Regions from separate parts of the Rhizobium sp. Pop5 genome, predicted to be linked through region 1. Evidence: riboswitches for the same ligand, from Rfam matches in the RefSeq annotation. Region 1 holds a riboswitch; each other region holds the start of a gene.
What was found. Region 1 has a riboswitch for thiamine pyrophosphate ahead of thiC (phosphomethylpyrimidine synthase ThiC). Riboswitches for the same ligand answer to the same signal wherever they lie in the genome.

Region 1 (10,459 bases):
GGTGGCTCGGTAGGCGTGACCGTCGTGCCGGATTCCGGGCGGAACGCGGACGACATCATGCGCTATGCCGACGTCGCGCTTTACGAGGCGAAGGTTGGCGGAAGAGGCGAATGGCGGGCCTATTCCCCATCCATGGACGGCGGCAGGAACGCACGCGACATTCTCAAGAACGAATTGCGGGAAGTTCTGGCCAAAGGGGTGGCTTCCGCTCACGGCACCCAACCCGATCCGATCGCAAACAGGCCGGATTTCGGATCGCTGGAAGTCCATTATCAGACGATACATCGCGCGGAGAACGGATATCGGGCGTCGGGTGCCGAGGCGCTCGTGCGTTGGCGCCACAGCCAACGCGGGCTGCTGACGCCTGCAAGCTTCATCCCTGTCGCCGAGGAGGGCGGCCTCATCGACGCGCTCGGTTTCTGGGTGCTGCGTGAGGCCTGCAAGGCCGCCTGCAATTGGCCTGAGAATGGTTTCGTCGCCGTCAACGTCTCCCCCTCCCAGTTGAGGAGACCAAATTTTGCCGAGGAAGTCTTCGCCGTGCTTCAGGAGACCGGGTTGGCGCCATCCCGGCTTGAACTCGAGCTCACCGAGTCCTCGCTGATCGAGGACAACTCCGACGTCTACACGGTGCTGAAGTCGCTAAGGAGCCGGGGCGTTCAGATTTCGCTCGACGATTTCGGAACCGGCTATTCGTGCCTCAGCCACCTGATGCGCTTCGATATCGACAGGATCAAGATCGATCGATCTTTCGTCTCGCTGCTCGGCTCCAAAGCCAATGGGGCAGCCATCATCGGCGCCATGGTCGCGCTCAGCCGCAACCTCGGGATCTCGACGACGGCCGAAGGGGTCGAGACAGAATATCAACGCGACTTTCTGACGGCGCTGGGCTGCACCGACCTCCAGGGCTATTTCTTTTCGAAGCCCGTCCCGCTTTGCGAACTCCATTGTTTCCGGCAGCCCGAGGGCGCGGCCGGGCTAGTCAGGATCGTTCCAAAAGCTATCGCGTGAGGGTGTTGCCTTCCTCCGGTGGGGAACTTTCGTCCCAGGCCACGGTTAGCGCCGGAGGTCAGCGGAGGAGGCGATGGGCGAGATCGGTGAGTGGCGGCACCTTTGCGTCGACATGCAGCGGATGTTCGCCGAAGATACGCCTTGGCACGTTCCCTGGATGGCGCGGGTCTCTCCGCAGATCGCTGAACTCGCCGGCAGGCACCCGTCCCGGACGATCTTCACGCGCTTCATGCCACCCCAGCATGCGGACGACATGCCGGGGAAATGGCGGGACTATTACCGGAAATGGTGGATGATGACAGGTGAACATCTGCCGCGCGACCTCGTCGAGCTGGCTTCACCGCTGGCGCCGCTGGTTCCGCCGGCAAGGCATTTCGACAAACGCACTTATTCACCCTGGGTCGACGGGCGCCTTCACACGATCCTTCAGTCCGAGCGGGTCGACACGCTCGTCATCACTGGCGGTGAGACCGATGTCTGCGTGCTTGCCACGACGCTCGGCGCGATCGATCTTGCCTATCGCGTCATCGTGCTGAAGGACGCCGTCTGCAGCAGCGCCGACGATACCTATGACGCATCGCTGGAACTTCTCCACGATCGGTTCTCCGTGCAGCTCGATCTCATGAAGACCGAGGAATTTCTGAGCGGTGTCGGCTGAGCACACCCACCGGCACGATGCGATCCGCGGCGCGCCGAAGATTTCCGCGGCATAACCGGATCGAAGCTTGCTGCCGAGCGCACGGTCATCTTGTGTGCGTCAGCGCCACTCACTAGGAAGGCAGGAGATCCGGTCTCCACGAAGAGGCGGCAAACCCGATACTATTGATTTTAAGGGGGAATATATGCGTCGAGCCATTCAATTATTGCTGACTGTCGTCATTGTCCTGGCCGTGGTGATTGGCTTCCGCTGGTACCGCTATGTCACCAATGCGGAAAGTCCCTATGATGAGGTCGGCATCGAGTTGAACAGCCGCATGCCCGGCCCGATCAATGAATGGGGATGCGTCACGCTGCATGCCACGTTCGCTAACGCCTTGCCGCCATATGGCTGTCAGGATAGCGCGGATGCTCGCAAGTGGCGGTAGGACCACCCGGATCGCGCCTGACTTCATCACGTTACGCCTCAGTTCCAGGGTTGACATGAACTCGGCCGAGGACGTAGCCTCCGCAGCATTCACCAGGGGGGTCCCGGCAAGGGGCTGAGATACTGCTAGGCAATACGGCTTTGCCGATTGTGGGCGCAGTGACCCGTTGAACCTGATCCAGTTCATACTGGCGTAGGGACGGTGCAAGCGCTCGAAAGGCATTGGATTCGATTTTCGAATCCGGGCCGGCGTCTTTCCATCATTCCGGCGTGAGGACTGGGTCTCCAAACCAATTTGGAGCCTCAACCATGACAATTGCCGCCAAGAATCTTCACCCGACTGTCACTACCGGCCCCTTGCCGGCATCTCGCAAGATCTTCGTTCCAGGAGAACTGCACCCCGATATCCGCGTGCCGATGCGGCAGATCAGCCTCCATCCGACCTCGGGCGAACCGCCGGTAACTGTTTATGATTCCTCCGGTCCCTATACGATCGAAGGCGCCGACATCCGCATCGAAGAGGGTCTTGCCGCATTACGCCGCGACTGGGTGCTCGCCCGCGACGACGTCGAGCCCTATGAAGGCCGCCACGTCCGTCCCGAGGATAATGGCTTTGCCAGCGGCGACCGGCTGACGCCCTCGTTTCCGGCCAGACGTCAGCCGCTGCGGGCCAAGGACGGCCAAGCAGTCACGCAACTGGCCTATGCGCGCGCCGGCATCGTCACGCCGGAGATGGAATTCATCGCCATCCGCGAAAATCTCGGCCGCAAAGCGCAGGCCGGCGCGATGCTTCGCGACGGCGAGAGCTTCGGCGCCCACATTCCCGATCATGTGACACCGGAATTCGTCCGTCAGGAAGTCGCCGCCGGCCGGGCGATCATTCCCGCCAACATCAATCATCCGGAAGCCGAACCGATGATCATCGGCCGGAATTTCCTGGTAAAGATCAACGCCAATATCGGCAACTCGGCGGTCACCTCATCGATGGCGGAGGAGGTCGAGAAGATGGTCTGGGCCGCCCGCTGGGGCGCCGACACCGTCATGGACCTTTCCACCGGCCGCAACATTCACAATATCCGCGAATGGATCATCCGTAATTCACCGCTGCCGATCGGCACCGTGCCGCTTTACCAGGCGCTGGAAAAGGTCGAGGGCATCGCCGAAAACCTCAGCTGGGAAATCTATCGCGATACCCTGATCGAACAGGCCGAACAGGGCGTCGACTATTTCACCATCCATGCAGGCGTGCGGCTGCATTACATCCCTCTGACGGTCAACCGCGTCACCGGCATCGTTTCGCGCGGCGGCTCGATCATGGCCAAGTGGTGCCTGCATCATCATCGCGAGAGCTTCCTCTACGAGCATTTCGAGGAAATCTGCGACATCTGCCGCGCCTATGACGTCTCCTTCTCGCTCGGTGACGGCCTGCGCCCCGGCTCGATCGCCGACGCCAACGATGCGGCACAATTTGCCGAACTCGAAACGCTCGGCGAGTTGACGAAGATCGCCTGGGCAAAGGATTGCCAGGTGATGATCGAAGGGCCTGGCCATGTGCCGATGCACAAGATCAAGGAGAACATGGACAAGCAGCTCGCCGTCTGCGGCGAGGCGCCCTTCTACACGCTGGGGCCGCTGACGACCGACATTGCGCCGGGTTACGATCACATCACCTCGGGGATCGGCGCGGCGATGATCGGCTGGTTCGGCACGGCCATGCTCTGCTACGTCACACCGAAGGAGCATCTCGGCCTGCCTGACCGCAACGACGTCAAGACCGGCGTCATCACCTACAAGATCGCCGCCCATGCCGCCGATCTCGCCAAGGGCCATCCTGCCGCGCGCATTCGTGACGATGCGCTGTCGCGCGCCCGCTTCGAGTTCCGCTGGGAAGATCAGTTCAACCTTTCCCTCGATCCCGAGACGGCCCGCTCCTTCCACGACGAGACGCTTCCGAAAGAGGCGCACAAGGTCGCCCATTTCTGTTCGATGTGCGGGCCGAAATTCTGCTCGATGCGCATATCGCACGATATCCGGTCGGAGGCTCAAAAGGAGGGACTGGAAGCCATGGCCGCCCGTTACCGCGATGGCGGAGACCTCTATGTTGCGGTCTCTTCCACCGAAGCTCCGGATGCTTGAGATGCGCATCCTTGTCAAAGGGGCCGGCGTCGCCGGCCTTGCCGTCGCGCACGAACTGCTCACCCGCGGTGCCGAGGTAGAAGTTGTCGACCCGCACGCAAACTTCGATCGCGCCGCGTCCTGGCTTGCGGGCGGCATGCTGGCACCCTGGTGCGAGCGGGAAAGCGCCGACGAGGCCGTGCTCCGGCTCGGAGCGCAGGCCGCCGCGCTTTGGGAGGCGATCCTGCCGGGGTACGTCACCCGCAACGGGACGCTGGTGGTCGCCCCGGCGCGCGACCACGGGGAGCTGAAACGCTTTGCCGGCCGGACGAGCTGTTATCGATGGGTCGACGAGGAAGACGTTGCCTCGCTCGAGCCGGCCCTTGCCGGACGGTTCCGGCAAGGGCTGTTTTTCCCGGAGGAAGCGCATCTCGATCCCAGGCAGGCGCTGCACGTGTTGAAAGAAAAATTGGCGGCGCAGGACGTTGTTTTTTCAGTCGGCGATGCGGAGGAAGACGATTTCTCCGATATCGTCGATTGCACGGGCGCTGCCCGCATCGGGCAGGTGAACGATCTGCGCGGCGTGCGGGGCGAGATGCTTTATCTGCGTACCGATGAGATAGAGCTTTCACGGCCTGTCCGCCTGCTTCATCCCCGCATCCCGGTCTATGTCGTGCCGCGCGGCGACGGCCTCTTCATGGTCGGTGCAACGATGATCGAGACCGATTACAGCGGGCCGATCACCGCACGCTCGCTGATGGAACTGCTGAACGCGGCTTACACGCTGCATCCGGCCTTTGCGGACGCCGCGCTTGTCGAAACCGGCGCCGGCATTCGCCCGGCCTTTCCCGACAATCTTCCGCGGGTCATACGGGAAGGCAATGCCGTCGTCCTCAACGGTCTTTATCGCCATGGTTTCCTCCTGGCGCCCGCAATGGCTGCAAAAGCCGCAGATCTCGTCTTTTCCGGACGGACGAAGCAAAGGAGTTCCCAATGCGTCTGATCATCAATGGCGAACCTCAGACAATCGCCGCGACCACCCTTTCGCAGCTGTTGGCCGCCCTCGATTACGAAGGCGAGTGGCTGGCGACTGCCGTCAACGGCGAGCTTGTTCACCGCGAAGACCGCGAAGGGCACGCTCTGAACGACAATGACAGGATCGAAATCCTGACCCCGATGCAGGGAGGCTGACATGCTTGATCTTTACGGAGACCAGATCCGATCGCGACTTCTTCTCGGCACCGCGCGTTACCCTTCGCCGGCAGTGCTCACCGATGCCGTCAAACGGTCCGGCACGGAGATCGTCACGGTGTCGCTGCGGCGTGAAACGGCCGGCGGGCGCAATGGTGGCGCATTTTTCGATATGATCCGCGCGCTCGGGGTGCGCGTGCTTCCGAACACGGCCGGCTGCCACGGCGTCTCCGAGGCGGTGCTGACGGCCAAGATGGCGCGCGAGGTGTTCCAGACCAACTGGATCAAGCTCGAAGTGATCGGCAACCACGATACGCTGCAGCCTGACGTCTTTGCGCTCGTGGAGGCCGCGCGGATTCTCTGCAGCGAAGGGTTCGAGGTCTTCCCCTATACGACCGACGATCTGGTGGTGGCCGAGCGCCTGCTGGAGGTAGGATGCAAAGTCTTGATGCCCTGGTGCGCGCCGATCGGAACGGCGGCCGGGCCGCTCAACCTTTCCGCCCTGCGCTCCATGCGCGCGCATTTTCCCGATGTACCGCTGATCGTCGATGCGGGGATCGGCCGGCCGTCGCATGCAACGACCGTGATGGAGTTGGGCTTTGACGCGGTTCTTCTGAACACCGCGGTTGCCGGCGCGGGCGATCCTGCCGCTATGGCGGAAGCCTTTGCCAAGGCGATCGATGCCGGCAGGCAGGCATTCGGCGCGGGCATGCTGGAACCGCGCGACATGGCGGTTCCCTCGACACCGGTGATCGGAAAGGCGGTTTTCGCGTGAGGCTCGATCCTTTCTATCTCATCGTCGACAACGCGGCCTGGATCGAAAGGCTGGTTCCGCTCGGGGTCAAACTCGTGCAATTGCGCGTCAAGGAACGGTCGCTGCCTGACATCCGCGCCGACATCAAGCGGGCAAAAGCAGTCTGTGAGGCGCATGGATGCCAGCTGATCGTCAATGACTATTGGCGGCTTGCCATCGAGGAGGGCTGCGACTTCGTCCATCTCGGCCAGGAGGATCTGGCTGCGGCCAATCTTGCCGCCATCCGTCAGGCCGGGCTGAAATTAGGGCTTTCCACCCATGACGAGGCGGAATTGGGCGTCGCGCTTGCGGCGCGTCCGGATTACATCGCGCTCGGTCCGATCTACCCCACCGTCCTCAAAGCCATGCCCTGGGCGCCGCAAGGCCTCGACCGCCTGCAGGACTGGAAAAGCCGCATCGGTTCGCTGCCGCTTGTCGCCATTGGCGGATTGACCGTGGAACGCCTTGCCGGCGTATTTGAAAACGGCGCCGACAGTGCTGCCGTCGTGACCGACATCACGCGCAATCCCGATCCCGAGCGACGTACCCTCGAATGGATTGCGGCAACGCGCGGACGCGGGGATAACGGCCGATCCTGACGCGGTCGTCTCTACTCGATCGTTGCGAGTTCGATGCCGAGTGCGACGGTGCTGCCCGCTTCGGCTTTCAGGCGAATGCGACCGGACCTCGGAGCGACGACCCGCGTTTCCATTTTCATCGCCTCGATCAGTGCCACGACATCGCCTTCGGCAACCTGCGCTCCGTCTTCCACCAGCCATTGCTGCAGCGCTCCCGGTATGGGCGCGGTAATCGTTCCTTCGCTCACCGTTTGAGAAGGAGGCTTGGCTACGGAAGAGGTGACGGCGCCTGAAAAGAGTGCGGCCGGAAGCCCCAGCAGATGGCGCTTGCCGTCAATCTCGATGAAGCTGTGCAGAAGCCCGCCTTCGACCGGATCAACGCGAGCGGAGGGCTCCACACCGCGAAATTCGGTCTCGATCCAATTGGTGAAGACACGGAAACCATCTTCGCCGGTAAAGTCGCGCTCGTTCACCACGGCGCGATGAAAGGGCAGCACGGAAGCGACCCCTTCGATCTGAAACTCAGCGAGGGCCCGGCGAGCCCGCACGAGCGCTTCCTCTCTGGTCGGCGCGGTGACGACGAGCTTTGCCATCATCGAATCGTACAGCCCGGGAATTTCCGAGCCGGTTTCGACGCCCGTGTCGAGGCGCACACCAGGCCCTGCCGGCGCGCGAAAGCGGGTGATCAGGCCTGGGGTCGGCAGAAATCCCCGGCCCGGATCCTCTGCGTTGATACGAAATTCGAACGAGTGGCCGCGCGGTTGCGGTGTGTCGGTGAGGGAAAGCGGCAATCCATCGGCAATACGCAACTGCTCGACAACGATATCGATGCCGGTTGTCTCCTCGGTGACGGGATGCTCCACCTGAAGCCGCGTATTGACTTCGAGGAAGGATATGACGCCGGTCTGCGACAGAAGGAATTCCACCGTCCCGGCCCCGGTATAGCCTGCCGCGGCGCAGATCGCGCGGGCAGCGTCATGAATGCGGCTCCGCTGCTCGTCGCTGATGAACGGAGCGGGGGCCTCTTCGACCAGTTTCTGATTTCGTCTTTGCAGGGAGCAATCGCGCGTGCCGAGCACAACGGTGTTTCCGTGGCTGTCGGCAATGATCTGCGCTTCGACATGGCGGGGCCGATCAAGAAACTGTTCGGCATAACACTCGCCGCGACCAAAGGCTTCCGTCGCCTCGCGCACCGCCGATTCAAAAAGCTCGCCGACCTCTTCCAGCCGCCGCGCAACCTTCATGCCGCGTCCGCCGCCGCCGAAAGCGGCCTTGATGGCAAGCGGAAGCCCCGCCTCCTTGGCGAATGCCATGGCATCGGCAGCTGTCTGCAACGGGCCATCGGAACCCCTGACGAGAGGCGCTCCCACCTTCGCTGCGATCCGTCGGGCTTCCACCTTGTCGCCGAGCGCCGTAATCACGGCGGGAGAGGGACCAACCCATGTCATTCCCGCATCGATGACGGCTTGAGCAAATTCCGCACGCTCCGACAGGAAACCGTAGCCGGGATGCACGGCGTCGGCTCCGGCACGGCGGGCAATATCAAGGATCTTTTCGATGTTGAGGTAGGTGTCGGCGGGCCGGCCCGCGCCGAGTGTATAGGCTTCGTCGACCAGTTCCGCGTGAAGCGCGTTGGCATCTGCCGCCGAATAGATCCCGACCGACGTGACGCCGTAGTCTCGCGCAGCCCGCGCGATGCGGATGGCGATTTCACCGCGATTGGCGATGAGCAGCTTTTTCATCGGATCGTTTCCTTCACCAGCGGATCGAAAGGAGCAATGGGATGGAACCGGATGTTTGCGCCGATCGGCACCTGACCGGCGAGGTCCAGGTGATGGGCCGCGATCACACCGATCACCGGGTATCCCCCCGTCAGCGGGTGGTCGGCCTGGAATATGACCGGCTGGCCGCTATGCGGAACCTGTATGGCGCCGAGAGCGGTGCCCTCCGACGCAAGTTCGGCCGCATCGCGCCTTTCGAGGGGAACGGAACCGGACAGGCGCATGCCGACGCGGCTGGATTCTGCCGTAACCTGCCAGCTCTGCGAAACCAGGGTTTCAAGCCCCTTGTCTGTAAACCAGTCCGAGCGAGGGCCAAGGATGATGTCGAGCGTTACCGTCTCCCCGCTGCGCGGAAGCGGTCGCGGCAGGGGCCTGAAAGGATCGACCGCCATCGATCGACGCTCCGCGGGCACAAGAATATCGCCTGACGCAATCGGTTCGGGACCGACTTTTGCCAGCGTGTCGGTCGAGGTCGAGCCGATGACGGCCGCTACCTCAAAGCCGCCGCGCAATGCGAGGTAGCTTCTCATGCCTTCCGGCGGCAAGCCGATCCTCAGTTCGTCGCCCGCATCGAGCGCGAATGGTCTTCCGGAGGGCACAGCGACATCAGATCTGTCGCTGCGATGAAGTGTCAACGGACAGGGTGCGCCGGTCACAGCCAAAGTCACCGGACGATCCGCCAACAGCGAAAAGCCGCCGAAAGTGATCTCGATCACGGTCGCATCGCGTGGGTTTCCGACACAGAGGTTGGCCTCCGACAGCGCGACGCGATCCAGAGCGCCGGATTCGGAAATACCCTGATCCGCCCGGCCGGCCCGACCGAGGTCCTGGTAGAGTGCCGGACGGTCCGACCGGGTGACCGTGAGGCCGCTCGCCGGCGGAGCCGACGCTATCGCCTTGGCCGAAGCCACGCCGACTGGGGCATCTTCCGGTGCCGAAAGGCGACGGAAGCGCACACGGTCTCCGGGGGCCAGCAAGGCGGGCCGCTCCCGTTCAGTGTCCCACATCCGCCACGGCGTCGTCCCGAGAAGCTGCCAACCGCCGGGACTGTCGGACGGATAGATGCCGGCGAAGCGGCCGCCAATCGCGACGGACCCCGCCGGGATTCGCACCCGCGGGCTTTTCCTGCGAGGAACGTCAAAGGCGGGATCGTCGCAAGTCATGTAGGAAAAACCCGGGGCGAAACCGGTGAAGGCGACGGTGAAGGTCGCCTCGCTATGCCGGCGAATGAGTTCCTCGATCGTCCAGCCGAGCAGGGCGGCGACATCTGCCAAATCCTCTCCGTCATAGACCACGGGAATTTCGAAGAAGGACCCTTCGCGCGCGGTGCGCTGGGAGAGGTCCGTTTCCGCGATCAGCTCCGCCAGCCGCGCACGGTCGGTTTCCAGGGGATCGAAACGGACCATGACGGTACGCGCTGCCGGAATGAGTTCCCTCACGCCCGAAAGCTTCTTTTCGTGCAGCCTGTCGAACAGCGCCTGCGCCGTTTCGAGATCCGCAACCTCGATCAGGAAACTGTCGCTGCCCGCGGGAAGGAAACGCAGGACTTCACCCACGGGCCGCACCATCCGTCACATCGGCGAAGGCGGCCAATCGGATGCCGCGGCCGGTAAAGGCCTCCCGCAATCTTTGCGCCAACGCAACCGCCGTCGGCGTGTCTCCATGGACGCAGATCGTCTGCGCTTCGAGTTCGATATCGCCCCCATCGTTCGCCGTGATCCGGCCTTCACTTGCCAAACGCAGCATCCGTTCTGCGACCTGATCCGGGTCGTGGATAACCGCACCCGGCGCGCGGCGGCTGACGAGGCTCCCGTCAGCATTATAGGCGCGGTCGGCAAAGGCTTCGCATACGACCGTCAGCCCAGCCGCACGGGCCTGGTTGACGATGGGAGCGCCGGCGAGCGCCATC
Region 2 (10,459 bases), on a different replicon from region 1:
TCGTAGAGCCGGCCGGCTGCCTGCATGTTGATGGCGTGGCAGCGCGGACCGACCAGCGACATGTCACCCTTAAGAACGTTCAGAAGCTGCGGCAATTCGTCGACATTGGTCTTGCGGAGCACGGCGCCGATGCCCGTCACCCGGCTGTCGCCCTTGATTGTCTGTTGAATGCCCGACGGATCGCAGGCTTCCGCGCGCATCGAGCGGAACTTGAAGACCGTAATCTTCCGGCCGTTCAGCCCCCAGCGGATCTGGCGGAAGAACACCGGGCCGCCATCGTCCAGTTTGATGAAAAGGGCGATTGCCAGAAAGAGCGGCGCCAGCACGATGAGAGCGCTGGCCGAACCGATAATGTCGATCAGCCGCTTGACGACTAACCGCAGGGCCATCTTTCTTTCCTCACCGGAAAAACTTTCCGGCTGGCGAATGTTGGAGTTCGCTACAACGAGTGCCTTGTTTTTGTTCTGACGTTGAGAGACATCGAAGCGCGAATTCCTCTTCGAAGTAAAAGCATTCATTACGCGAGGCCCACAAGTTTATGCATGACTCTGAATCGTATCGGGACAAATACATGCTCGAACACGATTTGTCATCGGTATACATAATAAATCAGTAACTATGAAGACGCCAAAATTGGGAGTATTTCCCGTTAACCTTAATGCCTCTAGTTGAGGCGTCGGGGAATTTATACTTTGAAAGGAGTAGCCCGATCGGGTGAGCGCCGCGTCAGTTGGTTGCCAAAACCGATCGCCGGCTTTTCCAGCAGGTAGTAGCTGAGGCTTGCGACGAGGAGGGTGAGTGCGACCGCAAGTCCGCAAGACTGGAGCCAGCCGGTGATGACATTTTCCGAGGAGACGCCGAACGAGCCTGGGTCAAGTCTCTGGATCGATATCAGGATGATCTCCTGCCAGATATAGATCCCGAAGGAGATCTTTGCGATGTAGCGGACCGGAGGATTGTCCAGTAGCCGGCCCAGGTGCCTGGAATGGCTGAGCGAAACGAGCGCTGTTGCCACTGCCAGCGGAAAGGCTGGAAAGCCATAGGGGATATCGAGCCAGCCGAAAGCTTCGGGGGTGCCGCCGGGCGATATGACGAGGCGATAGGCGCCGGCGGCGAGGGCTAGAACTGCTGCGGCATCGAACCAGGCGGATCGCCTTGGGCGCAGCATGATCTCGATGCCGGCGGCAAGCGCGCCGATCGCGAAGACAGCGAAGAAGCCGACCGGATTGAATCGCGGCATCCATTCCTTTGCTCCGCCCTGCAGGCCGTATTCCCAGCCGCGCCCGATGTCGTCGAGCGCAAAGAAGGACACGATCAACACATGGGCGAAGAGTATGCTGCCGATGACACAAAGCCAGGCGAAGCGGGCAAGCAACGGATGCCGCCTGAGCGCCGGCAGACGAAACAGCAGAAGAAAGCAGACCGGCAGCAGCACATAGCAGGTGACTTCGAAAGGAATGGACCAGAGCGGCCCGCCGACTTCAACGGGAAAAAGCGTGCGCCAATGCCACTGGCTCATGAACAGCAGTCCGGAGAGGTAGCGGAGCATAAGCTCGGGCGTCAGCGGCAAGCCGAGCAGCGTCAGGCTGAGGATGAAGCCGACGGTGGCGGCGAACCAGAAACCCGGAGCGATGCGCGCCGCCCGGCGGATCGTATAATGCCGGAGGCTCGGCATCTCTTCGCCGCCGTCGAGCGCTCGCCAGAAGGGATGGGCGAGAAGGAAACCGCTCAACACGAAGAAGATGGCGACGCCGAAATTGCCGAAGCGGACAATGTGCGCGGTTGGCGCCAGCTCGTCCGGGATCCTGCGCATATCCAACCGGAGCACGAGATGGTGGGCAAGCACCAGAAGACAGGCGGTCGCGCGTAGGAAGTCCGCTCCGGCCAGTCTCTTGTCTTGTTGCATCTTGCCTCCCCTTGCCCGCGCGATTTTGCCGCGTAAAACCGCAGCGGGCAAGGCTAAAGCGCGTCACGATCTTTCAGATTCGCTTGCGCGCTTTCGGTCTTTGCATTCCGCATGCCGTGACCGCAAACTGCTGCACGGTCTTGAGTGACATGCGTCAGGGCGAACTCAGCCGAGGAGTTCGTTGGTGTAGTAGGTGGAAAAGTCCGGCTTCTCCTTGAGCGTGGCGCCATTGGCATCGGCCAGGATGCCGTTCTCGACCATGAAACTGCCGAGGGCGGCGGCCTTTGCCGGATCAAGCGTGCCGATCACACCGGTTTCCGATTTGAGATAGTGACCGTCGATCAGTGCTTTCTGCGAGGCCTTCACCAGTGCCGTGTTCATCAATGCGCCGTTGCTTCCTGATATCAGCAGGTCGCAGGCTTCCTCAGGGTGGTCTACGGAGTAGGCATAGCCCTGGCGCGTCGCCTGGATGAAGGCGCGGGCGTTCTCCCGATTTGCGGAGAGATAGGCGTCGCTGGAGACGATGACGGTCGTCTGCTCGTCGGGAACGCCGTAGTCGGCATAGTGGAAGCGGGCAATCTTTCGATTTTCCAGTTCGGCGGCGACGCCTTCCCAAGTATAGATCTCCAGCGTGAAATCGATCGAGCCATTGTCCAGCGCCTCGTAAGCGGAAGTGCCGAGCGTCACCGTCTTAAACTCGCCCTTGCCGCCGTCGTTGCGGATCATCGAGGAGATCAGTGCGCTTTCCCAGGTCCCGCCAAAGCCGCCATAGGTCTTGCCGTCGAGATCCTTAGCGCTCTTGATGTCATCGCGCCCGCCCTTAAAGATTAGCCGTGCGGTTTCGGTCTGGACGATACCGTAGACCATTTTCACGTCGCCGCCGGCGGCGCGCTGCATGAGAGCCTCAATTTCGCTGGAGATGCCGAAGTCGGCGACGCTGTTGGATACCAGCGTTCCGGCGCTGGTATCGGCAAAGGGCAGAATCTGGACATCAAGGCCGGCGGCGGCATAGAAGCCCTTCGCTTGGGCCACATAGATGCCGATGTGATTGGTGTTGGGTGTCCAGTCGAGCGCGATGCGAACCTTCGCGGGTGCCGATTGGGCGAAGGCGGGGCGGCCGGCAAGGCTTGCCGCGATGGCGGCGAAGATCGTCTGACGGCGGGTAAGAAGCAGCATGGTGACCTCCTCAGGTCTCGTGAGGGTGAAGCAGGGTTTGCAGGATTTCAGTCTCGATCGCCTGAGCCGCCGGCGAGCCGAGATCGGCAATGGTTCTCGGACGGGGCAGGGGAACGCGGAATTCGCGGATGATGCGCGCCGGACGGGCGGAGAGCACATAGATCCGGTCGGAAAGAAACACGGCCTCGCGCACATCGTGGGTGATCAGCAGCGCCGTCCAGCGGTGTTCGGTCCACATGCCCTGCAGCCACTCCTGGATCTGCGTCCGCGTCAGCGCATCGAGCGCGCCGAAAGGCTCGTCGAGCAGCAGCATGTCCTGGCTCTGAATGACGGTGCGCAGGAGTGCCGCGCGCTGGCGCATGCCGCCTGACAGTTCGGAAGGGTAGTGGCGTTCGAAGCCAGCAAGGCCGAAACGTTCGAACAGGGGCGCGACGGTGGCGCGGGCCACCCGCCGGCTTATGCCCTTTACCTCCAGGCCGAGCGCTGCATTGTCGATGATACGCCGCCAGGGCATCAGCGCATCGCGCTGCGGCATGAAGGCGAAGGAATGCGGCGTCTGTTCCAGTGGCGTACCGTTGAAAAGCATCGTGCCGGAATCGGGCCGAAGCGCCTGTGTCAGCAATCGCAGCACCGTCGATTTTCCCGAGCCGGACGGGCCGACGATCGAAACGAACTCGCCGCTTGTAACACCGAGCGAAATATCGCCGAGAACCTTCATGCCGTCGAAGGATTTCGAGATGTTGCGCAGTTCCACCATTCCGTCGGTCATCGGCGGCCCTCCTTGGATGACTGCCAAGGCATGACGAGGCGCTGGACGATGAGCGTCAAGCCGAAAAGGCAGAGTGTCAACAGGGCGCTGACGACGACGGCTGCGAGCACGAGATCGGGACGGAAATTGTTCTTCGCGTTGAGAATATAGATGCCGAGGCCGCTTGCCGCTCCGGCATATTCGGCAAAGATCGCGCCGACGACGGCATAGGTGATCGAAATCCTGAGGCCAGCAAAAAAATAGGGTAGCGAGGAGGGGAGCCGGGCCAGGCAGAAGATCCGCCAGCGGCTCGCCTTCATCGAATTCAGCAGTTCGGCAATGTCGCGGTCGGTTGATTCATAGCCCTGCAGAAGGGCGACGAGCAGCGGGAAGAAGGTGACGAGCGCCACGAGCAGGACCTTCGGCAACAGGCCGAAACCGAACCAGAGGACGACGAGCGGGGCGATCGCCACCAGCGGCAAGGTCTGGCTGGCGATGAAGATCGGCAGCAATGCCCGGCGCATGAAGGGCACGAAATCCATGAGGATCGACGAGACGAAAGCGAAGGCAAGCGACAGGGCGAAGCCGCCGAGCGTGGCGCCGAGCGTCGGCCAGGTGTTGGCGATCAGCGTGTCGCGATTGAGCCAACCCTGGAGAAGGATGCGGGAAGGTGCCGGCAGGATGGCAGGCTTGATGCCGGAAAGAGCGACATAAAGCTCCCATGCCGCCAGAAAGGCGCAACCGGCCAGCAATGCGGGCATTCCCCGGTGCAGGGCGTTGCCGAGAGCGGAAAGGCGCGAATCCGATGGGTGCGACGATCTCATCAGCGTTCGGTTTCAGGCTTTCGTCGGGCCGTTGGCGAAGACGGCGCCGGCGTCGCCACCCAGCGTGGTGCAGAAATTCCTGGAGCGGTCAGAGGTGCCGGTACGTATAGCGGCAAAGAAGGGATCGAGCGCCTTTACGGCATCGAGGACGAAGCCGACGAAATTGCCGGACATCGGATAGAGTGACACTTGTGCGCCTGAAAACATGTGGACCTCGCTCCGCTGGCATTACCCAGATCAGCTTTGAAGGGTCCGGAAGCTCGTGCCTCGCATCTCAGCCCCGGCGACACGGAGCTCCCCTGTTAATCGGCCCGGAAATTATCACCGGGGTTTTCGTCCTGCAACCGCAAAATTGCGGACATGTCCGCATGGTGGGATGTGCTGAGAGATGGGAAAACACCCGGGCGGACGGCCTGCCCGGGTGCTCCCAGGGTTCCGTACCTGCCGGGAACGGAACCGGAGCCTTCCGCCTCAGGCGGCCATCTCAGCATCGAGACGATTGACGCGAGCAATGACGAGCGCAGGCCGTCCGGCCTCGCCGTCATCCAGACGTGTTTTCATGCGTCGCTCCTTCGCGCGATTGGGCTTTACGACTGATGGAGCAAGGCTTATAAAACCTCAACTAATATTGAGGTCAAGGGGCAATGGATAGGATTCCGACAACCGCGCTTGGCAAGCTCCTGACGGTCGGCGAAGTGGCGGAGCGTAGCGGCCTTGCCGTTTCGGCGCTGCATTTTTACGAAACCAAGGGGCTGATCTCCAGCATTCGCAGCCGCGGCAACCAGCGTCGTTACGGGCGTGACGTGCTTCGCCGGCTTGGCATCATCAAGGTGGCGCAGCGGGTCGGCATTCCGCTTTCGGAGATCCAGGCGGCGTTCGAATCCCTGCCGCAGGGACGCACGCCGACGGCTATCGACTGGCAGATCCTGTCGGGCCTTTGGAAGGACGATCTCGATGAGCGAATCAGGCAGCTTAGCCTGTTGCGCGACCGCCTGACCGGCTGCATCGGCTGTGGCTGCCTGTCGGTCGAGAGCTGTCCGCTGCGCAATCCCGGCGACCGGCTCGGCAAGGAAGGGCCGGGGGCGCGGCTCCTCCAGGCCGAAAGCTAGTCCGCCCGGGACGCAACTTCTCTCCGGAAAGACCAAATCTCTCGGGAAAGATCGATGCGCGCCTTCCTTTCGGTGGGCGTGCTCATATGTTAGGGCACATGACGCAACCGGCGGCCTGGTCCGCGAGGAGGACGGCTTCGTGTTCCACCCCAGACTGTTTGAAAATCGCAATGTCGTCGTGACCGGCGCCGGCCGCGGCATCGGCCTCGAAGTGGCCCGGCAATTTCTGGACTGCGGCGCGAAGGTGATCGTTCATACTGGGCGGAAGCCCGGTCGCGACCTGCCGGATTTCCTGCTGACGGCGGAATCGGAAAGACGGGCACTGCTGCTGCATGCCGATTTTTCCGCTCCGGGCGGGGCGGCCGGATTTGCGGAGGATGCTCTGGCTTTCTTCGACGAGCTGCATGTGCTCGTCAACAATGCCGGCACCATGCTAGGCCGTTTTCCTGCCGACGTGCTGACCGATGCGGATTACGAGGCGGTCGTGCGGCTCAATCAGACGTCGGTGGTGGCGCTGACGCGGGCATTGCTGCCGGCATTGAAGGCGGCTCAAGGGGCTGCCATCGTCAATACGGTTTCGATTTCGGCGCTGACCGGCGGCAGCCCGGGTTCTTCGATCTATTCGGCCTCGAAAGCTTTCGTCGCGACCTATTCCAAGGCACTTGCCCGCGAGCTTGCGCCGGACGCGATCCGCGTCAACTGCGTTTCGCCGGGAACGATCGAGACCGACTTCCATGAGCGTTATTCTTCCCGTGAGAAGCTGGAGCAGACCAGAAAATCGATCCCGCTGCAGCGGCTCGGCACGGCGGAAGATTGTGCGCCGGCTTATCTGTTCCTGGCCGCTCCTTCGCTTTCGGGATACATCACTGGCCAGGTGATCGAGATCAATGGCGGTCAGCTTATCTGCTGATTTGTTTGGACTTTTTTTGGCATTTCATCACTTTTGGCCAATTCGCTTCTGCGAATATGCTACTGTGCTGATCTACCTCATCGCCTCCCTTCCGAGATTTCGTATGCCGTTGCCTAAACCGGAGCCGGGGATGACCGGCCAGGACTTGCATAAGCTCGCTGAAAAAGCCCACGAAGCGAGTCATCTTCTGAAAGCGCTGGCGCATCAGACCAGACTTCTGATCCTCTGCATCTTGGCGAGTGAGGAGCGGACGGTAAGCGAAATCGAGAATATTCTGGGCATACAGCAGGCGATGGTCTCGCAGCAGCTTGCGCGTCTCAGGCTGGAAGGGCTGGTCAATACGCGCCGCGACGGCAGGCTGATCTATTACAGCATCGGCAACGTCAGCGTCCTTGCTTTTCTCGAATCGCTGTTCGATCTTTTTCCGGCTGCGGAAAACAGTTAGCACCCGCCCTTGCGGAGCGCGGCCGCTATGTCGAAGATAAGCTCTGACGCGAAATGTCGCGGGAGCCCGAATGATCGACAAGCTGGAATTCTTTATCGCCCTTGCCAATGAAAAGCATTTCGGCCGCGCCGCGGAGGAGTGCGGGATCTCGCAGCCGACGCTTTCGGCCGCCATCCGGCAACTCGAAGATCAGCTGGGCGTCATGCTGGTGCAGCGTGGTTCGAGGTTCCAGGGGCTGACACCGGAGGGGCAGCGGGTGCTCGAATGGGCCCGGCGCATCGTCGGCGACGCCCGCACCATGCGCGAGGAGATGCGCGCGGCGCGCCGAGGCCTTTCCGGCCACATCCGCCTCGCCGCAATTCCAACGGCGCTCGCCATGCTGTCGCGCATCACCACGCCCTTCCAGGAACGCCATCCCGGTGTCACCTTCTCGATCGTGTCGCGAAATTCGCTGCAGGTGCTGAGCATGCTCGAGAATCTCGAAATCGATGCCGGCATCACCTATCTCGAAAACGAGCCGCTCGGCCGCGTCACGACCGTTCCCCTCTATGCGGAGCGCTACCATCTGATTACGGCCGCGGGCAGCCCGCTCTCCGATCGCGACAATGTGACCTGGAAGGAGGTTGGCGATCTTCGGCTTTGTCTATTGACGGCCGACATGCAGAATCGCCGCATCATCAACCGCCACCTGACGGAGGCCGGCGCCGCTGTGCATCCGACGCTGGAATCCAATTCGATGATCGTGCTGTTCTCGCATGTCAGGACGGGGCGCTGGGCGAGTATTATGCCGCGCAACGTCGCCAAGTCCTTTGGATTTCCGGTGGAAATCCGCATGATCCCGATCGTCGAACCGGAGGCGCATCATCTGGTTGGTCTTGTCGCCTCCTATCGCGAACCTTTCACGCCGCTTGTGTCGGCGCTGCTGCACGAAGCGAGGGTGCTCGTACAGGACGAGGAACTTTGATAGAAAAAAACTATCGACCAACAGAACAGCTTTATTGATCGTCAGCGGCTTCCTTGCCATGCTTCGCCGAGGAATGCACTCGGCTGGGGAGGTCCGCCATTCCGCAACGAGCAAGCCGTCGGGAGGGCTGCCTTATGACCATTCATATCGCCGAAGGCGATATTGCAACGCGCACTCGTGCCATCGTGGCCGATTTGCGCTACCTCGAAGGGCCGCTGCTTCCGATTCTGCACGGAGTTCAAGAAGAATTCGGCTATGTGCCGCAGGAAGCCTTGCCTGTGATTGCAGAGGAGCTGAACCTCTCTCGCGCCGAGGTCCATGGCGTGATGACCTTCTATCACGATTATCGCGATCATCCCGCCGGGCGGCATGTGCTGAAGCTCTGTCGCGCCGAAGCCTGTCAGTCGATGGGCGGTGATGCGGTTGCCGAGCGCGTCAAGACGCTGCTCGGTATCGATTTTCATCAGACGACGCTCGACGGCAGCGTCACGCTGGAACCGGTCTATTGTCTCGGGCTTTGCGCCTGCGCCCCGTCGGCGATGCTGGACGGCGAGGTTTACGGCCGGGTGGACGATCAGGTTGCGGCAGAACTCGTCGCGGAGGTTCGCCGATGACAATCAAGATTTATGTTCCGCGCGACGCCGCTGCGCTGGCGCTCGGAGCCGAAAAGGTGGCAAAGGCGATTGCCCAGGAGATCGCCGCCCGCGGCTTCGATGCCGAGATCGTGCGCAACGGCTCGCGCGGAATGTTCTGGCTGGAACCGCTTGTTGAAGTCGAGGTTGCCGGCAAGCGCATCGGCTACGGCCCGGTGAAGGCGAAAGACGTGCCCGCCTTGTTCGACGCCGGGATGATGAGCGGCGGCGGCCATTCACTCTGTCTCGGGGAGGTTGAAGACCTCCCGTTCCTGAAGGAACAGACCCGCCTGACCTTCGCCCGCTGCGGCATCACCGATCCGCTTTCGCTCGTGGACTATGAAGCGCATGGCGGCCTTGCCGGCCTTCGCCGCGCCGTTTCGATGACGCCAGCCGAAGTCGTCAAGGAAGTCACCGATTCGGGCCTTCGCGGACGCGGCGGCGCGGGCTTCCCGACGGGCATCAAGTGGAAAACCGTTCTCGATGCCGCCGGGGACCGCAAATATATCGTCTGCAATGCCGATGAGGGCGACAGCGGCACCTTTGCCGACAGAATGATCATGGAAGGCGATCCCTTCGTGCTGATCGAGGGCATGGCGATCGCCGGGCTCGCGACCGGAGCGACCAAGGGCTTCGTCTATACACGTTCGGAATATCCGCATGCGATCGCGGCGATGACGGCGGCCATCGGCATCGCCCGGCAGGCCGGTATTCTCGGCCTCTCGGTGCTCGGCTCGGGCCGCGCCTTCGATATGGAGGTCCGCACCGGCGCCGGCGCCTATGTCTGCGGCGAGGAAACTGCCCTGCTGAACAGTCTCGAAGGCAAGCGCGGCATCGTGCGCGCCAAGCCGCCCTTGCCGGCGCATAAGGGGCTGTTTGACTGTCCGACCGTCATCAATAACGTGATCTCGCTCGCCTCCGTGCCCGTCATCATGGAAAAGGGCGCCGCCTTCTACCGCGATTTCGGCATGGGCCGCTCGCGCGGCACGATCCCGCTGCAGATTGCCGGCAATGTCCGGTACGGCGGGCTTTACGAGACGGCATTCGGTCTTTCGCTCGGCGATATCGTCGATCGGATTGGCGGCGGCACCGCGACGGGCCGGCCGGTCAAGGCCGTGCAGGTCGGCGGGCCGCTCGGCGCCTATTTCCCGCGGGCGCTGTTCGACACGCCTTTCGATTACGAAGCTTTCGCCGCCAAAGACGGGCTCATCGGTCATGCCGGCCTCGTCGTTTTTGACGATACGGCCGACATGCTGAAGCAGGCGCGTTTCGCCATGGAATTCTGCGCCGTCGAAAGCTGCGGCAAGTGCACGCCCTGCCGTATCGGATCGACGCGCGGGGTGGAGACGGTGGACAAGATTGCTCAAGGCATCGAGCCGGAGAAGAACCGGGTGCTGCTTGCCGATCTCTGCAACACGATGAAGTTCGGCTCGCTCTGCGCGCTGGGCGGTTTCACGCCCTATCCCGTCGTAAGCGCCATGACGCATTTTCCGGAGGATTTTTCTCCGGCGCCGATCGTGGAGGCCGCCGAATGACATCGTTCTGGCGTGACTTGCTCAATTCCATTTCCATACAGGAGGCCGACCATGTCTCTCATCCATGAAATCGACTACGGCACTCCCGCTTCGAAATCCGAGACCATGGTGACGCTCACCATCGACGGACAGCAGATCAGCGTGCCTGAGGGAACCTCCGTCATGCGCGCCTCGATGGAGGCGGGCATTGAGGTGCCGAAGCTCTGCGCC
Region 3 (10,459 bases), on a different replicon from region 1:
ATAGGTCGCGTACTTGCCGAAGTCGGCCTTGATGGAAGGGTCCGCCCAGCTCTTGTAGAGCTCGCCCATCAAGCCGGGGTCTTCGTTCAGCGTCGGGTAGCCGTAGCCGGCGACGTCGATCATCGTCTTGCGGTCGAGCGCCATGCCGACGGCGCGGCGGAACTTCACGTCGTTGAAGGCCTTCTTGTTGTTCTCGTTTGCTGTTTCCAAGTTGAACAGGAAGGCGACCATGCTGCTCGGCGAATACCAATAGTGGAAATGCGCCGAGTCCTTGGAGACATAGACATTGTCGATGTCGGGAATGAAGGAGACACCCCAGTCGAGTGTGCCGTCGGCGGTTGCCGTCAGGATCTGGTTGTTGTCGGCAAGCTGCGGAAAGCGCATGCAGTCGACCTTGAGATGCGCGTTGTCCCAGTAGTTCGGGTTGCGGCACTGGTCGTAAGTCTGGCCGGTGAAGCGCGGCACTTCCGTCAGCGGGCCGCTGCCGACCGGGTCTTCGTTGGCGAAGGTGACGGGATCGGCGACATCCTTCCAGACATGTTCGGGAACGATTGGCAGTTGCGAGATCTGCTCGGCGGCAAGCGAGCTCGGATTGGCCAGCGTGAAGCGCACCGTCTGGGCGTCGACGGCTTGCACATCGGTGACGAAGGTCCAGATGCTGACGAAGTCGAGCGCCGGGAATTTCTTCAGGTAATCATAGGTGAACTTGACGTCGGCTGCGGTCAGCGGCTTGCCATCAGACCATTTCAGGTTCGGGCGCAGCTGGAATTCGATGCTCTTCAGATCGTCGGAGAGCTTGAAGCTTTCGGCCAGACGATAGACCGGCTTGTTGCTGTCGAAGCGATTGAAGATGACGAGAGGTTCATAGATAAAGTCGAGCGTCGACTGGCGCGACGAGGTCTGGTTGAACGGATTGAAGTTGCGCACCCAGGTCGTCGCCGGTTCGATATTCGCGGTCAGGATCGTCTGCGCCATGGCGGATCCCGAAAGAAGCGTCAGTGCAGCGGCTGCAAGAAGATATTTTTTCATGTTCTATTCCCCTTTTTCTTATGAGTGAGATATGACGGTCAGGCGGTCGACACGCTGGCAAACATGTCTTCGACTTGCCGGTGGGCGGCGCGATAATCGATCTTGAGATTGCCCAGACGGGCCTGGCCGGCGGCGATGCGCTTCAGGGCGGCGTCCGTCAGCGGGCGGGCGGCCTTGGCGGCAGCTTCGCTTTCGGGAATGTCGCCATGGCTGTGGAGCGCGATGTCGAAGCCGGCGTCGAGCACTTGTCTGACGCGTTCCGGCAGGGTGCCCGCGAGCGATTCCATGAAAATGCAGTCGGAGACCAGCACGCCCTCATAGCCCATGTCCTTGCGGATCACGTCGTGCATAACAGGCGAGATCGACGCCGGCAGCTCGGCGTCGTAAGCCGAATAGACGACATGGGCGACCATCGCCCAAGGCGTGTCCTTCAGCGCGACGAAGGGTTTGAAATCGGTGGCGGCGAGCGTCTCGCGGCTGGCGTCGACGACCGGGCGCTCCTTGTGGGAATCAAGCGTCGCGCGGCCATGGCCGGGAATATGCTTCATGACAGGCATGTTGCCGGTCTCGAGCAGGCCGTCGACCACCTCGCGGCCGAGGGCTGCGATGAAGTCGGGATCAGGGCCGAAGGAGCGGGCGCCGATGACCGCGCTCGTCGTCTCGAAAACGAGATCGAGAACCGGCGAGCAGCCGCTGGAAAGGCCGAGTTCCGTCATCATCGCGCCCATGGCCCGGGAGGAAAGGCGCAGCGCTTTTTTGCCGAGATCGAAATCGCGGCGCGCAAGTTCGGCGAATTGGCCGAAGCTGCGGAAGAGCGGCCAGGGGCCAGCATCGAGATGCTGCACACGGCCGCCTTCCTGGTCGGTGAAAACAGGCGCATCATCGCGGCCGACGGCTTCGCGGAATCGTTCGATCAGGCGCTTCGTCTGCTCCGGCTCGCGTTGATTGCGCCGGCCGACGAAGAGGCCGAGCGGATTTGTCTCGCGGAAGAGGGCGAATTCATCATCCGAAATGACGGGGTTCGGAAGGCCGACGAAAAGGGCGAGCGGGGTCGAGGACAATTCTGTAACTCCGGTATCAGATGGTCATTTCGGCGCGCTTCTCAGCATGCCTTCGTAAATGCCCTTGTCGGGGGCGGGGATGACAATTGCGCCTGCCGTTTTGGCGTAGAAATCGACCGGGCCGGCATCGCCGATGAAGGCATAGGCATGACCTGACGTTTTCATGGTCTGAAGGCAGGCGGAAAAGAGGGCGAGCCCGATACCCTTGCCACGCGCCTCCGGGGCGACGCCCGTTGGGCCGAAGAAACCTCGCGCGGTGGTGTCATAACAGGCAAAGCCGAGCAGTTTGCCCGCTTCCACGGCGATCAGGCAGGCAACTGGCTGGCGGGAGAAGGCGACCGAGACTTCACTTGCCCAATTCTCGCTGAACTGTTCGCGAACCCAGTTGACGACGAGATGAAGTTCCGGGGGAAGGGCCGGACGGATGGAGGCAGCGACATCGTCGGCCTTTTGTTTCAGTTCGGCGAGCTTGGTGGAATATAAGCTCACAAGCAGGTCTGGCACCTGTTATTCCTCCCAATATTCCGCTATTACGGAATGTATACCCTTTTAATGTTATAGACTTGGCCATCTGGCCGAGCTTGTCAACAGGGTTTTTCAAATGGGCCGGGTGCGGTCTCCCGCTCCGAAGCCGGCGTTCAACGCAAGGTGGATGACGAACGGAAAACGGCCCGGGGAGGGCCGGGCCGTTTTCTTGTTGCGCTTTTTGACGGGATTACCGGATAGCCGGTTATTCGCCGTGTTTCCAAAGTTCATGAAAATGCTGCACCGGACCATGGCCGGAGCCGACGCTGAGACTTCCGGCAGCTGCGACAGCGCCGGCGAGGTATTCCTTGGCGATGGCGACGGCCCGCTGAACCGGGGCACCCTTGGCAAGTTCGGCCGCCAGCGCGCTGGAGAGCGTGCAGCCGGTGCCGTGCGTGTTCTTGGTCGGCACGCGCGGAGCTTCAAACCAGTGGAGGCCATCGGCCGTGGCCAGCACGTCGGGGCTTTCATCGCTGTCGAGGTGGCCGCCCTTGACCAGTACGGCGGCCGGGCCAAGTGTGCGAAGCCTCTCGGCCTGTTCCGACATTTCCGCTCGGTTGGTCGCGACGGCCTGGTGCAACAGGGCGGCGGCTTCGGGCAGGTTCGGGGTCAGCAGGGTTGCAATCGGCAGCAATCGGCGGGTCAGCACGTCGATCGCCTCAGGCGCGAGCAGGGCCGCGCCCCCTTTGGCGATCATCACGGGATCGATGACAATGGGAATGCCGCGCCGGTCGGAGAGCGCTGCGGCGACGGCTTCGGCGATTCCCGCATTGGCAATCATGCCGATCTTGACGGCGTCGACGCGCACATCGGCAAAGACGGCATTGATCTGATCGGCGACGAATTGCGGTGGGACCAGATGCACGCCGGTGACGCCTTGTGTGTTCTGCGCCGTCAATGCGGTCAGCACCGCCATGCCATAGACGCCGCGGGCGGAAAGAGCCTTGAGATCGGCCTGGATGCCGGCGCCGCCCGAGGGATCGGAGCCGGCGATGGAGAGAACGTTGCGGATCATGGACGGACCTTTCGGATTTCGGCGGCGATGCGGCGCGTGGCTGCCTTAGGGTCCGAAGTGCCGCAGATTGCAGAGACGACAGCAAGCCCCTTGGCGCCGGCTGCGAATACTTCGGCCACATGTTCGGCCTTGAGCCCGCCGATGGCGACAGATGGCACCGGAGAAGCCTTTACCAGTTTCGCAAGGCCGTCAAAACCGATCGGCTGCTTGTGATCGGCCTTGGTCGGCGTCGCAAAGACAGGTCCGACGCCGGTATAATCGAGGAGATCGGGATCGACGGCTGCGGCAAGCAGTTCGGTTTCGACCGAAAGGCCGAGGATCATTTCGGGGCCGATAATCATTCGCGCTTTACGGGCATCCATATCCTCCTGGCCGATATGCAGGCCATCGGCGCCTATGGCAATCGCCGCCTCGACGTCGTCGTTGACGACGAGGAGGGCGCCGGTTCCAGCTAGCGCTTGTTTCAAGGCGCGGCCGGTCTCGATCATCCCGGCGGTGCCGGCATGTTTGTCGCGCAACTGCACCATCGTTGCGCCACCGGCAACGGCAAGACGCGCCGTCTCGACCATGCCGATCCCGGCGCAGAGATCGGGATCGAGCACGAGATAGAGCGAAAGGTCGAAACTTTTCATGCGGGCGATATCCTTGCCCTGGCATCGAGCGTTTCGGCATCGATCGCGGCCAGCGCATCGAGGAAGCGCCAGGAGAAGGAGCCGGGGCCGGCCGCACCGAGTGCCGCATCTTCACCGGCGACAGCGAAGGTTGCGAGGGCTGCGACCGTCGCGCCGAAGATATCTTCGGGCGCGGTCGCGGCGAAGGCGCCGACGAGGCAGGTGAGCGAGCAGCCGAGCGCGGTGACCTGCGGCATCAAGGCCGATCCGCCCGCAATACGCACCGCCTTCTCACCATCGGTCACGAAATCTACCGCGCCGGTGACGGCGACGACCGCCTGCTGCCGCCTCGCGAGCCGTCGGGCCGAATCTTCTGCATGCTCGACGGGATCGCGGCTGTCGACACCCTGGCCACGGCTCTCGCCGCCAGCAAGCGCGATGATTTCGGAAGCATTGCCGCGGATGACGGTGGGGTTGAGCGCCAGGAGATCGGCGACCGCACTGCGGCGGAAGGCCGTGGCGTAGTGGGCGACCGGATCGAGCACCCAGGGTTTCCGAGCCGCGTTCGCAGCCTTGGCCGCAGCCCGCATGCCTTCGATCCATTGCGTCGAGAGCGTGCCGATATTGATGGTCAGTGCGCTCGCGATCCCGGCGAATTCGCCGGCTTCCTCAGCGGCATGCACCATGGCCGGCGAAGCGCCGGCGGCGAGCAGGACGTTCGCGGCGATGTTCATGGCGACGTAATTCGTGATGCACTGAACGAGCGGCGGCTTTTCCCGCATCGTCTTCAGCATCGTACCCGGCGTGGTCTCGGTCTGCATATTGCCCCTTTCAGGCGGGGGCAGGCACGGGGCGGTTCATGCGGGCAAAGCCCAACCCCGAGCGACTCCCTCCGCCGGCATGATCCGGTTCAGGTTCGAAGGGTGCTTCTCAGCCCGTCTTTCGACGGACGCCCCTGTCTCTCATCAGGCTCTATTTTGCAGAGAACGGGGTGCATGTCACCCCGAAAATGACAATTCTGCGAACGCTGCCATGCGGCGAATTATCAAAGGCGATCAGCCGACAATGGTTGCCAGCAGTCGGCCGACCTCCTCGTTCGCGACGTTGTTGTGAGCATCCGAGGTGGCTGTCTTGATGATGTATTTGTCAGCCAGGAAGGTGTTCACCTTGCCTGGCTTCGGCGCGAAGACGGCATCCGTATCGTCTGCGACCGCCTGTCCCGCCTTCAGGTGCTGCGGACCATTCGCCCCCATCGCGCCGAACGCATCATTCGCATCGCCAATACCCTTTGCGATATCGCGCGACAGGCGCGAGGCCAGCGCATAGGCGAGCGTGCAGGCAAGATCGTTGTGGGTGTGGGTGACGCAGATTGGCCCGGTCGGCTTGCCCACGACATCAGGAAAGGCGCCGGCGAGGCCCGGCTTGATCTCTTTGGCAAAGCCATTATGCGAGAAGGCGCCCTGCAGCAAAGTGAGCGAGAAGAATTCCAGCTTGGTCACGGGCGCGAGCTTGTTCGCCGCCGCCGAAACCAGCCGGGCGCCAAAACTGTGGCCGACGAGATGCAGTCGGATCTGCCGCTGCAACACGAGTTTCGACAGCACGCTTTCGGTCAACGCCTCGCCGACGATGCCGGCGCGGTTCTTCATCTCGTAGTAGGTCAACTGGTTCAGGAACCGCGCGACGGCTGCTCTCGGCCCGGAGATCAGGCCCGAGACGACGTCGCCGAGACCCTGCGTCTTGCCGACGGAGCTTTCGATATTGAAGGTCGGCGGCGGGACCAGCCCTTCCATCAGCACCTTGGCGCTGTTGGCATCCTCCGTCGCGAGCGCGATGGGCTCGGCATCGGCCTTGAGTTCCGTATCGGCTCCGGGATAGCCAATCGCTTTGTTGCCTTTCCTGACGAGGAAGAGCGATGCCGTTTCATCGAGGGTCTTGGCCGCGGCGCGCGCTCTTTCGACCGTGGCAGTGCCATCCGAGCCGAAGAGATCCTCGAAATCGGCCAGCACCTCGTCGAAAACCTTGTCATCGATATCCCTGATTTCCGCTACCGTTCCACCGGCTGCCTGGGCGCCGCCGCCTGATGTCACCAGCGTCTGCTCATCGAAATTGGTGCGATAGGCCTTGGCCGGCCAGACGACGCCGGCGACGACAGTGCGGCGCGCCTTGTCCGCAGCAAGCTTCTTGCAGGCATTCGCCCACAGCGTTCCGTAGAGCGTTCGGGCGTCGTCCTTGGTGTTCTTCCAGCCATGTGACATCACCACGAGATCGGTGATATCGGGCTGGTTCAGCAGCGCGGCGAGCTTTCCCGTCAACGTGGGATCGATCGCACCGTCCCTGTCGAATTCGAGCCATAGGAATGGCGAGGGGCCAAGCGTGTCCATGCGTCCTCCTTACACAGCTTGCAGCGTTCGCATCAGATCGAGAAGCCCGGCGCCCTGAAACTCCGGCCGCCGCTTGAGGTCGGTCGCAGCGCCGACGAAGATTTCCTTGACGCGTTCGGGCTGGCCGAGAAATTCGCGCCGGACCGACAGAAAGGCGGCGATCGCACCGGAGACGTGCGGTGCCGCCATGCTCGTGCCGGTATCCTCCCGGAACGGCGCCTCGTCAGGCTTGTCGGCGTCATAGAGCGCGCAGGAAATGATGCGCTCGCCGGGGGCGACGAGATCGGGTTTCATGCGCCCGTCCGCTGTCGGCCCCTTCGAGGAGAAATAGGAGACGCCGTAGGTATGCGGCATGTCGCGATGCGTCGAGCCGACGGTGATGGCGAGCGCGGCATTGCCGGGATCCATGATCGTGCCGCTATGGGCCGCGCGCTCCACCGCGCCGGAAAATTGCGCCACTGTACCATAGCCGGCATTACCGGCCGCAACGACGACGCAGACCCCCGAGCGCACCAGCCTGTTGACTTCGACGCAGAGCGGGCTTTGCCCGGCTGCGAACCAGACCGGATTGAACACATATCCCAGGCTGAGATTGATGCCGTGGATCTTGATGTTGCGCCCATAGTCGTTCGAACGCTGGATGTAGTTGATGGCGGCCAGCAGGTTGCTGAGTTTCCCCTGCTTCTCATTGATGAGCACCTTCAGGCTCATCAGCTTGCAATGCGGCGCCATGCCGGAGATCGCGCCCTGATGCTCATCGGTCACCTCAGACCTGGTATCATCCTCGTTGCGTATTTCCGAGGTAACCGAGATTTTCGTTACTCTCTCCGTCTTCGGGTCTTCCGATATAGACGTGCGGCCCGCAATGATGCCGGCGACATGAGTCCCGTGGCCTGCGGCGTCGGTCAGCGCGGTCGCCGGTGCCGAAGCCGGATCGGGATTATCAGATGTAAAATCCCAGTGGCTGAGGCCATCCGGCAATTCGAGCGTTTTCAGCGTCGAGAAATGCGGATGGTTCTTGTCGATGCCGGTATCGGCCACGGCCCAGACGATGCCCTTTCCGCTGGCAGCGAATGAGGCTTGAGCCGCATCGCACTTGATCGTCCGGACGGATTCATAGACGCAGCGGGAGATCTCGTGATCGTGCCAGATCTTGTAGACGAGCGGAATATCCCTCTGCTTGCCGTCGCTCTTCTCGTCGTCGCCCTTGGCCATCGTCCAGATCGCCAGCCGGCCGATCGCTTCCCGGGTCAGGGTGGCGAAAACATAGCTGTCGGTCCAGAGCGATTTGGCGGCAATCCTGCTGCCGTTCGAAAAGATCTGGGAGAGGTCGAGCTTGCTATCATCGGAGACCGCAGGCATGCCGAGCGGCGCCGACATGCCGAAACGCCGCAGATTGTTGCTTTCATCCGTCGCGCCGATCCTGTCGAGGTGGAGCAGATAGGCCTCGAACAGGAGCTGGCGCGCCGCCGTCGCGCCGCCGGGAAAATCGCGATTGAATTCGATGACGACATCGAAACTCTCAGGGGTCTTGCTGGCCTTCTTCGGACGATCCGGATCGCCCTTCATGAAGGACGAGAGATCGCCCCCGATTCGAGTCTTGACCAGGTTCTCCTGAATGCTGCCCTCGGATTCCGTTCGGGGCTGGGCCGGTCGTTGCCGTTTCGCCATGCGGCTGTCCTCTCCTCTTTCGAAAAGAATAGCAGCAGCAACCGTGGGTGCAATGTATTTCTAAAATACACCTATATATTTAAGCGAAACTCGGCAGTTGCAGACTTGATTAAGTATGCTCGAAACGTGTCTGCTATTCATCTTTTACGTTCAGATGCCAGATGTTTCACGTAAACTATGCGTGTGGCGAAGCCGGGGACTTCTAACTCCAATCATGCAGATCCGTCGTAATCGCCGCCCCAATCGAAAACTCCGAAAACCGCACCCTCAGCCCACTACGCTCCGGCGTACACGCAGCCGGCCCGACCTCATAGCGGTCTGCGGCCGGGAAGGGCGCTAGCCGCAGCAGCGGCCAGAAGCTGCCGTCGCGGGAGGCCTGGATCCGCATCGCTCCGTTCGCGACCGTCACACGGATGCGGAAATCTTCGAGTTCCTTGAAGGGCTGCGACACCGACCAGTCGGATCTGCCGTCAGTAACGACGGTGCTGAGGAAGGCTTCGCCGTCGGTGAATTCCACGCCTGTTTTCACCCAGCGTTTCTCGTCGATGCGCACCATCAGGCCGGCCTGGTCGTAGAGCCTGCGGAATTCGCCCTGGATGCGGATCTGTGCGGTGAAGCTGTCGCCGGTGGGAAAGGCGAGGAAGTGGCCGCTGTCGCGGGTGAAGCCGTAATAGGTTTCGCGCCAGAAATCGGTCTTCTCGCTTGTCGTCATCGTCAGGCCGGTTTCGTCGGCGTGCCAGCTCGCCGGTTCGTTCAGCCATTTTCCGTCGTTGAAATCGATGCTCATCCGCATCTCCCTCCTTTGAAATCTTGCCGCAGGGCGATCGTCTCACCTTGGCATATCACGCAGGCTTCGGGCAGAGGGCAGCGCAGCTGAAAATGGTGCCTTTCCGACAATGGGCCATCCGCGGCTGCATAATCGGCCGCTCATGCTTGACACGTTAGTTCCAGCTTCTATTCTGTTACAAAAAGATGAATTACATAATTATGGAATTAAACCGGGAGCCTCACATGAAAACATTGGTCGCATTCCTGCTCGGCACTGCGCTCGTCGCCCTGCCTTCGACCTTGCTTGCCCAGGAGAAGGGCGGGGTTATCAACGTCGCGACGATCGGCGAGCCGCCGACGCTCGATCCGATGTCGTCGACGGCCGATCTTGTCGGCATCGTCACGCAGCATATTTTCGAAACGCTCTACACCTTCGACAGGAGCTGGAATGTCACGCCGCTGCTGGCCGAAAGCCTGCCCGAGATCAGCGCCGACGGCAAAACCTATACGATCAAGCTCAGGACCGGCATCAAGTTCCACGACAATAGCGATATGACGTCGGACGATGTCGTCGCCTCGCTCACCCGCTGGATGAAGATCGCCTCGCGCGGCAAGCAGGTGGCCGGCTTCATCGACAAGATCGCGGCGACCGATTCCGCGACCGTGACGATCACGCTGAAGCAGCCATACGCACCGCTGACCTCGCTGCTCGCCTTCAACAATTCGGCCGCGATCATCATCCCCTCCGAAAAGCAGGACGAACCGATGAAGGAATTCATCGGGACCGGCCCCTACATGCTGAAGGAGCGCAAGGCCGACCAGTATATCCAGCTCGTCCGTTTCGATGGCTATAAGTCCCGCGAAGGCGACGGCAATGGTTACGGCGGCGCCCGTCATCAATATCTCGACGAGATCCGCTTCGTGCCGGTGCCGGATCCGAACACCCGCGTCGAGGCCGCCGTTTCCGGCCAGTATGATTATGTCGATTCCATACCCGTGGAATCCTACGATAAGCTGAAGGCTTCGACCGCCTCGCAGCCGGTCATGCTGAAGCCCTTCGGTTATCCTGTTTTCGTGTTCAACACGAAGGAAGGCGTTGCCGGGAATGTTGAGGTTCGCAAGGCGATCCGCCAAGCGCTCAACATGGAAGACATGCTGGCCGCAGCCTTCGGCGGCACGGATTTCTATGCGCTCGACGGCTCGATCTATCCGAAGACCTTTGCCTGGTCGACGGATGCCGGTGCCGAGGGCGCCTATAACGTCGCCGATCCGGAAGGGGCGGCAGCCGCCGCCAAAAAAGCCGGTTACAATGGCGAGCCGATCCGTATCCTGACGAGCCGCCAGTATGAATTCCATTACAAGATGGCGCAGGTCGCCGCCGAATATCTGAAGCTCGCC

Region 2: linked by a shared signal. The riboswitch ahead of NE852_RS32770 (YkoF family thiamine/hydroxymethylpyrimidine-binding protein) and the one ahead of thiC (phosphomethylpyrimidine synthase ThiC) in region 1 are both predicted to bind thiamine pyrophosphate.
Region 3: linked by a shared signal. The riboswitch ahead of thiM (hydroxyethylthiazole kinase) and the one ahead of thiC (phosphomethylpyrimidine synthase ThiC) in region 1 are both predicted to bind thiamine pyrophosphate.

Annotation. Positions count from the first base shown of each region.
Region 1 covers NZ_CP099401.1:388,171-398,629, reverse strand. Annotated here, with positions in the region: gene NE852_RS27615 (bifunctional diguanylate cyclase/phosphodiesterase) at 1-1,008, shown strand, start outside; gene NE852_RS27610 (cysteine hydrolase family protein) at 1,082-1,666, shown strand; gene NE852_RS27605 (hypothetical protein) at 1,851-2,093, shown strand; TPP riboswitch at 2,178-2,310, shown strand; gene thiC (phosphomethylpyrimidine synthase ThiC) at 2,402-4,228, shown strand; gene thiO (glycine oxidase ThiO) at 4,230-5,210, shown strand; gene thiS (sulfur carrier protein ThiS) at 5,201-5,398, shown strand; gene NE852_RS27585 (thiazole synthase) at 5,400-6,173, shown strand; gene NE852_RS27580 (thiamine phosphate synthase) at 6,170-6,790, shown strand; gene NE852_RS27575 (biotin carboxylase N-terminal domain-containing protein) at 6,802-8,511, opposite strand; gene NE852_RS27570 (urea amidolyase family protein) at 8,508-10,106, opposite strand; gene NE852_RS27565 (LamB/YcsF family protein) at 10,099-10,459, opposite strand, start outside.
Region 2 covers NZ_CP099399.1:3,694,179-3,704,637, reverse strand. Annotated here, with positions in the region: gene NE852_RS20380 (sugar transferase) at 1-518, opposite strand, end outside; gene NE852_RS20375 (acyltransferase) at 686-1,906, opposite strand; gene NE852_RS20370 (ABC transporter substrate-binding protein) at 2,072-3,082, opposite strand; gene NE852_RS20365 (ABC transporter ATP-binding protein) at 3,093-3,851, opposite strand; gene NE852_RS20360 (ABC transporter permease) at 3,848-4,654, opposite strand; gene NE852_RS32770 (YkoF family thiamine/hydroxymethylpyrimidine-binding protein) at 4,667-4,861, opposite strand; TPP riboswitch at 4,852-4,965, opposite strand; gene soxR (redox-sensitive transcriptional activator SoxR) at 5,299-5,763, shown strand; gene NE852_RS20345 (SDR family NAD(P)-dependent oxidoreductase) at 5,903-6,673, shown strand; gene NE852_RS20340 (helix-turn-helix transcriptional regulator) at 6,777-7,118, shown strand; gene NE852_RS20335 (LysR family transcriptional regulator) at 7,189-8,082, shown strand; gene NE852_RS20330 (formate dehydrogenase subunit gamma) at 8,217-8,696, shown strand; gene NE852_RS20325 (NADH-quinone oxidoreductase subunit NuoF) at 8,693-10,249, shown strand; gene fdhF (formate dehydrogenase subunit alpha) at 10,301-10,459, shown strand, end outside.
Region 3 covers NZ_CP099400.1:242,429-252,887, forward strand. Annotated here, with positions in the region: gene NE852_RS25015 (ABC transporter substrate-binding protein) at 1-1,029, opposite strand, end outside; gene NE852_RS25020 (glycoside hydrolase family 3 N-terminal domain-containing protein) at 1,068-2,090, opposite strand; gene NE852_RS25025 (GNAT family N-acetyltransferase) at 2,115-2,594, opposite strand; gene thiD (bifunctional hydroxymethylpyrimidine kinase/phosphomethylpyrimidine kinase) at 2,821-3,630, opposite strand; gene thiE (thiamine phosphate synthase) at 3,627-4,262, opposite strand; gene thiM (hydroxyethylthiazole kinase) at 4,259-5,062, opposite strand; TPP riboswitch at 5,112-5,208, opposite strand; gene NE852_RS25045 (hypothetical protein) at 5,297-6,622, opposite strand; gene NE852_RS25050 (S8 family peptidase) at 6,632-8,293, opposite strand; gene NE852_RS25055 (DUF1349 domain-containing protein) at 8,496-9,080, opposite strand; gene NE852_RS25060 (ABC transporter substrate-binding protein) at 9,305-10,459, shown strand, end outside.